2 regions of the Paenibacillus sp. EB106-05-06-XG162 genome follow, and region 1 is predicted to be linked to the other one. Evidence: riboswitches for the same ligand, from Rfam matches in the RefSeq annotation. Region 1 holds a riboswitch; the other holds the start of a gene.
What was found. A riboswitch is a leader RNA that binds a small molecule or an ion and turns the genes downstream of it on or off. The one in region 1 is predicted to bind ZMP and ZTP.
Positions count from the first base shown of each region.

Region 2: another riboswitch for ZMP and ZTP. It lies ahead of AC3WU2_RS22520 (bifunctional 5,10-methylenetetrahydrofolate dehydrogenase/5,10-methenyltetrahydrofolate cyclohydrolase); the one in region 1 lies ahead of rpiB (ribose 5-phosphate isomerase B).

Region 1 is NZ_JBYTDT010000002.1:322,877-326,462, reverse strand. It holds gene glyA (serine hydroxymethyltransferase) at 1-293, opposite strand, end outside; gene AC3WU2_RS07305 (TIGR01440 family protein) at 344-901, opposite strand; gene rpiB (ribose 5-phosphate isomerase B) at 944-1,396, opposite strand; ZMP/ZTP riboswitch at 1,548-1,629, opposite strand; gene AC3WU2_RS07295 (low molecular weight protein arginine phosphatase) at 1,682-2,257, opposite strand; gene AC3WU2_RS07290 (manganese efflux pump MntP) at 2,313-2,873, opposite strand; gene AC3WU2_RS07285 (L-threonylcarbamoyladenylate synthase) at 2,997-3,586, opposite strand, start outside.
Region 2 is NZ_JBYTDT010000012.1:182,027-185,612, forward strand. It holds gene AC3WU2_RS22510 (class I SAM-dependent methyltransferase) at 1-82, opposite strand, end outside; gene AC3WU2_RS22515 (cyclodeaminase/cyclohydrolase family protein) at 330-965, opposite strand; gene AC3WU2_RS22520 (bifunctional 5,10-methylenetetrahydrofolate dehydrogenase/5,10-methenyltetrahydrofolate cyclohydrolase) at 968-1,819, opposite strand; ZMP/ZTP riboswitch at 1,903-1,988, opposite strand; gene htpG (molecular chaperone HtpG) at 2,202-3,586, shown strand, end outside.

The DNA.
Region 1 (3,586 bases):
GCTTGTGCACCGGAGTGAGGCTGCACGTTGGCATGTTCAGCACCGAACAATTCTTTGGCACGGTCTCTAGCGATATCTTCCACGATGTCGACATGTTCACAACCGCCATAATAACGTTTGCCTGGGTAGCCTTCTGCATATTTATTCGTAAGAACGGTTCCCATCGCTTCCATAACCGCTTCGCTCACGATGTTCTCTGATGCGATCAACTCAATGTTGTTGCGCTGGCGTTGAAGCTCCAAGTCCATTGCTTTCAATACTTCAGGATCTGCCTGTCTCAAATGATCTACCATTTCCAATTCCTCCTCATGATTAGCGGAGCAAGGCTCCAATATATTGAGTGCTAATTGCACGTATAAACTGCTCGTTCGCCACCGATTAGCTTCGGCCTCGTTCTAGCCATCGTCACGCGTGCCTGCCCCACCTGCTTAATCGATGGACGTACAGGAACAGCAACGTGGCGTAAATGCATACCAATGAGCGTCTCCCCAATGTCTATCCCCGCATGCGCTTCGATGGTCTCCACGAGACATGGCTCCGTAAGATGACGATACGCATATGACGCCATCGATCCGCCGGCTTTCGCAATTGGTACTGCAGACACCTCATCGAGTCGATAGTATTCTGCCGCTGCGCGTTCGACGACAAGCGCTCGATTCAAATGCTCACAGCATTGAAAGGCGAGATAGAAGCCGATTTCACTGCGAACTTTCTCAAGACCCGCATACAATTCGGCCGCTATCGCCTCGGCACCGCTGGTCCCGATACGCTGACCTACGACTTCGCTGGTGCTCGTGCCGATCACGACGATCTGACCTGCTCGAATCGATGCCGCCTCGACAAGCTCACGTAGGATCTGCTCGACTTGCTGCTGAATAGATTCTTGTTCTTGTTGATTCATCGTAACCGTCTCCTTTCACTTCTTCCACTGAAAAAGAGTCTTCTAGGAGCGATATTGCTGCTCGATTTGATTCACTTTGTTCACACGGTTCACGTGACGCGGCCCTTCGCTAAACGGTGTATCCAGCCATACTTTCACGATTTCCTCTGCAATGCCTGGACCAATCACGCGTTCACCCATTGCCAGTACATTCGTATTGTTATGTTCACGCGTTGCTTTTGCGGAGAAAAGATCATGCACCAATGCACAACGGATACCTGGAACTTTATTCGCTGCGATGCTCATGCCAATTCCTGTCCCACAGACAAGAATTCCACGATCAGCTTGCCCCTTCACTACTTGCTCACATACAGCAATCGCATAATCCGGATAATCAACTGAATCCGTACAATTGCAACCGAGATCTTCCACATCATGTCCTAATGAACGTATAACTTGAATTAGCCCGTCTTTGAGAAGCGTTCCTGCGTGGTCTGCGCCAATAGCGATTTTCATAGTCGTTCCTCCTGCTACCCCATCGTAATCGTATTCCATAACAATATGTGTTCAAAAAACCGGATGACTTTTTGAACAACCTCTTATAGTATACCTAATTTTTGGGGAAAAAACGAAAAAAAGAGCATGACGCGTCGCATCCACGTCTTTGCTCTTTTGCCCAGGCGACCGGCCGTATGTTCCGATGCTCCACCGTGGTAATATCCACTTCGTCGCCAGTTACATCGGATCTGTCTCGATAGGATCATCATATCTCAAACGATCATGAAAATCAATGGGGCATTTTCAGCCTTGTGCACGCTTCAGCAGCTTCAATAATGCGCTATGAATTTCGGCCAAGCAATGACGATATTCTCCCAGAGAACCGCCATACGGATCACTTATATCAAAGCTGGGAATGCGCTGTTGCAGCGCAATGATGGCTGCTCGGTCCGAATCCGGAATCGGCTCACCTAAGGCATGCTTCATCTGCCAGTCAGCAATGCGCTCTTCAAGCGTAATCAAATCTGCAATGACTTGCTCGTCCATTTCCACATATTCCTTGAGCGTATAAGTATGCTCAATCGAGCCAGGGAACTGTTGAACAACGTGCTGCTTATGTCCGCTCGTCATCGTCAGAATCAGATCTGCCCATTCGACTTCCCAACCGGTGAGTGGCGTAGATGAGGAACCCGCAGCATCAATCTGATGGTCTTGCAGCGCCGTAACCGCATTTCTCGAGATGGACGCGCCCTGCGACGCTGCAACACCCGCCGAACGAACTTCGATATCCAGATTTGCATCCTTCGCAAGCTTGCGCAGCAGCGCTTCTGCCATCGGACTCCGGCATGTGTTCCCGGTGCACACGAATAAGATGTTCATCACACGCTCATCTCCTTTTTGCTTGCTAGATTAAATTCGTCTCATCGAATTCAAATTATAAAATAAATAATACGCCAAATGTAAATAAAATAACACCGCCAAACGCCTCGCCATATTCGCTTAGACGATGACTAACTTGGCTGCCAAGCATAAGCCCCAGGATCGACATAATCCCGCCGCACAGTCCAAAGGATAAAATCGTCAGCCATAAGTTAATAGGGAACATGCCTAAGGATACACCTACGGAGAAGGAATCGATACTCACGGAGAGGGAAAATAAAACAATCGCCCAACTGCTGCGATAATTAATGGATTGAACGGCATCTCCCCGCAGGGAGCTATATATCATATGTCCACCGAGCAATAGCAGCAGCCCGCCTGCAGCGAGCGTCGCAACATTACCGAGCAGCGCCCCCAAATACCGCCCCATGTACAACCCAGCTAGCGGCATCAAGATATGAAAGATCGCAACAACAGCCCCGATCTTAATAATCTCTCGCACGCGAATCCCTTTCATACCGATACCCAGTCCGAGCGAGAAGGCATCAAACCCTAACGCAACGGCCATGACCAGTATGGTGATTAGCTCGCCCCAAATTGCTATGCCCGTTTCCATCTACGTTCCTCCATTGTCCATATGATCTTGTACAACCATATGCGGACAGGGCCGGAAAGATACATTGAAATTGTGGGACAAGGGAGAAACAACGCAGTAGAACAGGGGATGAGTAACCGAAATTTAGAGCTGGATGATTCGGTGACCTGCAGCCTTCACGAGCCGGTTCATGACCGCAAGGCCAATCCCGTCTTCAGGACAAGCTTCGGCGAGAATGAACGTGACGCCCTGCTCGTCGAATTCACGCAGCGCGGCATAGAGTCGCTGCGCGGCATGCTCCAACGCATGCAAGCTGCCACAGGAGACGACGACATCCGCGCGATACGCGGCGATATGCTCGTCGAAGGCAAGTACCCCGCTGCGTTCCCCGCGCTGCGATGCAGCATCGAGCTCGGCTTGAATCCAAGCCGAGACTTGTCCTGGCGCTTCGCCCTTGACGATGCGCATGGTCCCGCGCGGCGCATAGTGCGCGTATTTCATCCCCGGCGAACGTGGGGTATGGCTTGCGTCGTCGTCCGCAGGAGCGGCCTGCTCCGCTGTGCCTTGCGCTAAGGCGCTGTCGCCAGCATGGCGACTCGCGCCCGTAATCTGCTCCGTCGATGCCGCGATGGCATCGCTTGGCGCGATGTCGGACGTACGCGTGAGCGCCGGGTCGATCGTGACCTCGGCCGCGACCTCGCGCAGCGCCTCGACCGTGATGCCGCCCGGGCGCA
Region 2 (3,586 bases), on a different contig from region 1:
AGACCACTTTCATCCTGCTGAAATCCCAGCCGTTCATTGCTCCAACCTGATCATAAAATTGTCGATATTCTTGTTCATTCATGTCTAATTCTGCCACCTTCCAAAATGATTCATATACAAACGAAAAAGCCTGCCAATTGACCTTAGTGGATATTCTCCGTTATGCAAAAGGGCATACGACCCCCTTGATAGCTGGTACGCGTGTTACCCAGCCCGGAGACTATCTACCTCGAATCATTTGGAAAGCCATGTTCCGTTCACCTCAATTTGGAAGAATACTTCAAGTATAATCGGTAGGGTGCTCTACATTCAAGTGAGCGGGACGGTCGTTACACGCCCATACGGCTTCTTACCGTGACCATGGTCTCCTGTTTGAACGCATCGATGTCCTGCATCAATTGCGTGATCGTGTCGTTATATTTATGCTGCAGCGACGAATCTTTCAAAGACACTAGATTGATCTGAGCCGTCAACAAAGCCGATTGTGCCGCAGCCTCGAGCAAGATCGCGCTGATTCCTAGATCAGAGAGCACATGCGGATTGCAACAATCCGCAATTCCCTTCGCGTACCGCATCCCCGCAAGACAAGCTTCGATCAGACGGATCGGCACATCAATCGCCTGAATCGTCGCTTGTTCCAGCGCCTGTTTACGTGCTTCTTTCTCCGATTCGGAGTTCCGCGGCAGCTTGAGAGCGGCCACGTACTGCTCGAAGCAATCCATATCCTGCGCAAGCAGTTGTTCATAGATTGTCGTGAGCGTGTTCACCCGCTCTAATGTCTCATGGATCTGCTCCTGATAAGCTGCATATTTCTCTCCTTGCGAGAGGTTGCCTACCATCGAGGTCATCGAGGCCCCTAATGCCGCAACAAGCGCAGCGACACTGCCTCCACCCGGTGTAGGACTTGAGCTCCCCGCTTGTTCTATAAAAGTCCGAATGGATTGATCCCATTGGTTCGTACGCATGATTAACGCACCTCCTTCTGCAGACGGATGGCTTTCATGAGATTCTGATAGAGAATGGCCGTCGTTAACGTCCCGACGCCGCCAGGTACGGGGGATACGGCTTGTACATGTGGAGCCACGTCAGGCGAAATATCTCCGACAATCTTCCCTTCATCCGTTTCATTAATGCCTGCATCAATGAAGACGAGCTTCGCATGCACCATATTCGGTTGAATCATATGCGCGCGCCCTACCGCTGCAATCGCAATATCCGCATGATGCAGATGCATCGCAAGATCTGGCGTTCTCGAATGGCAGACTGTCACAGTCGCTTGTTCATGCTGAAGCAGATGGAAGAGCGGCAATCCTACCGTCTGTCCCCGACCGATCAAGGTCACATTCTTCCCTTCCAATGGATAGCCGTAATGCTTCAGGAGCTGAATGCAAGCCTGCGGCGTAGCCGGATAGAGTCCCACTTCCCCTGTAATGGTCGCTCGCTGATTGCTCGGGGTCACCCCATCAATATCTTTCCATGGTGTGATCGCATTCACGATGGTTGTCGCCGATAGATGCTTCGGCAAAGGGAGCTCCAGCATAATCCCGTGTACCGCCGGGTCAGTATTTAACCGTGCGACTTGCTGCATAATCTCTTCCTCATGCACCGCTTGCGGGTATTCATAGAGATCGAATGCAATCCCGATCCGCTGTGCAATCTTCTGCTTCGACTGCGCATAGTATGCGGATGCCGGGTCCCCTTCCACCAGGATGACGGCTAGCCGAGGCTCGTGCCCTTTCCCCTTCCATTCTTCTACATGCTGCTTCACGTTCTCATACACTTGGTCTGCTGCTTCCTTCGCCTTCATTATTGTCGTCATTTCGACAACCTCCCTATTTGAATAAAATAAGAAACAAAAAAAAGCATTCACAGCAGACTCGTACCATACGAATCTTCTGCAAATACTTTTCCCCAGGCGAACGGATCGTTAGAGCGGGAGGCTTCCTCGTGGTTCATTCCACTCATTTTCGCCAGTCACATCCCGCTTTTTTTCTTATTTTAGCAGAGATGATCTTAAGATGCACCCCTTGATTCTCAGATGAGACGTACTCTCCGCTATTGACACCCAATTTTGGAATATGGTATATAGAAATAAGAATTAGCACTCATTCATCCAGAGTGCTAATCACCCTTGCAGCCGTACTACATAATCATAGCAGCAACACATATCTGATTTTTTAACCTTGAAAGGAGATTTATACATGACTAAGAAGCAATTTCAAGCCGAATCCAAACGATTACTCGAAATGATGATTAACTCCATCTATACGCAGAGAGAAATTTTCCTGCGTGAGTTAATCTCGAACGCGAGTGATGCCATTGACAAAATGTACTATATGGCCCTTAGCAATGACAATCTTGTTTTTGACAAAGAGAATTATTTCATTAAGGTCACTGCGAACAAAGAAGCTCGTACGCTTACGATTACCGATACGGGGATCGGGATGACGAAGGAAGACCTTGAGAACAATCTCGGCGTGATCGCGAAGAGCGGATCGCTAGCCTTCAAGAAAGAGAACGAAGCGAAAGACGGACACAACATCATCGGTCAATTCGGCGTCGGCTTCTATTCGGCCTTCATGGTCGCAGACGAAGTGAAGGTATACAGTAAGGCTTTCGGAAGTGACGAAGCTTATGTATGGGCATCAGCAGGTGCTGACGGCTACACGATTGAGCCATGCGATAAGGCTACAGTGGGAACGGAAATTGTCCTCAACATCAAGCCGAATACGGAAGAAGATCAATACGATGAATATGTAGAGGAATATCGCCTCAAATCCATCATCAAGAAATATTCCGACTTCATCCGCTACCCGATTAAGATGGATGTGCAAGGAAAGCGTCCAGTTGAAGGCAGCGAAGAGCTTGAGGATTACCAAGAAGAGCAGACGATTAACAGCATGGTGCCGATCTGGCGCAAAAATAAAAACGAGTTAACTGCCGAGGATTACGATAATTTCTATGCGGAGAAACGCTACGGATTCGACAAGCCGCTGAAGCATCTTCATATCAGTGCAGACGGTGCTGTCGTCTATAATGCGATCCTCTACATTCCTGAGAGTACACCTTTCGATTATTACACGAAAGAATATGAGAAAGGCCTTGAGCTCTACTCTAACGGTGTATTGATCATGAATAAATGCGCAGACCTGCTGCCGGACTACTTCAGCTTCGTCAAAGGTTTGGTCGACTCCGAAGATCTTTCCCTCAATATTTCCCGAGAGATGCTGCAGCATAACCGTCAACTGAGCTTGATCGCGAAGAATATCAAGAACAAAATTAAGAGTGCATTATCTAGCCTCTTGAAGGATGACCGCGAGAAGTATGAGCAGTTCTTCAAAGCCTTCGGCAGACAGCTAAAATACGGTGTATACAGCGACTACGGCATGAACAAAGAAACACTGCAAGACCTGCTGATGTTCTACTCTTCCACCGAGAAGAAGCTGGTTACGCTGGATGAATACATCGCGCGTATGCCGGAAGATCAGAAGTACATCTACTACGCAGCAGGAGAATCCGTCGAGCGGATCGAGAAGCTTCCACAGACCGAGCTTGTGGCGGACAAAGGCTACGAAATCTTGTACCT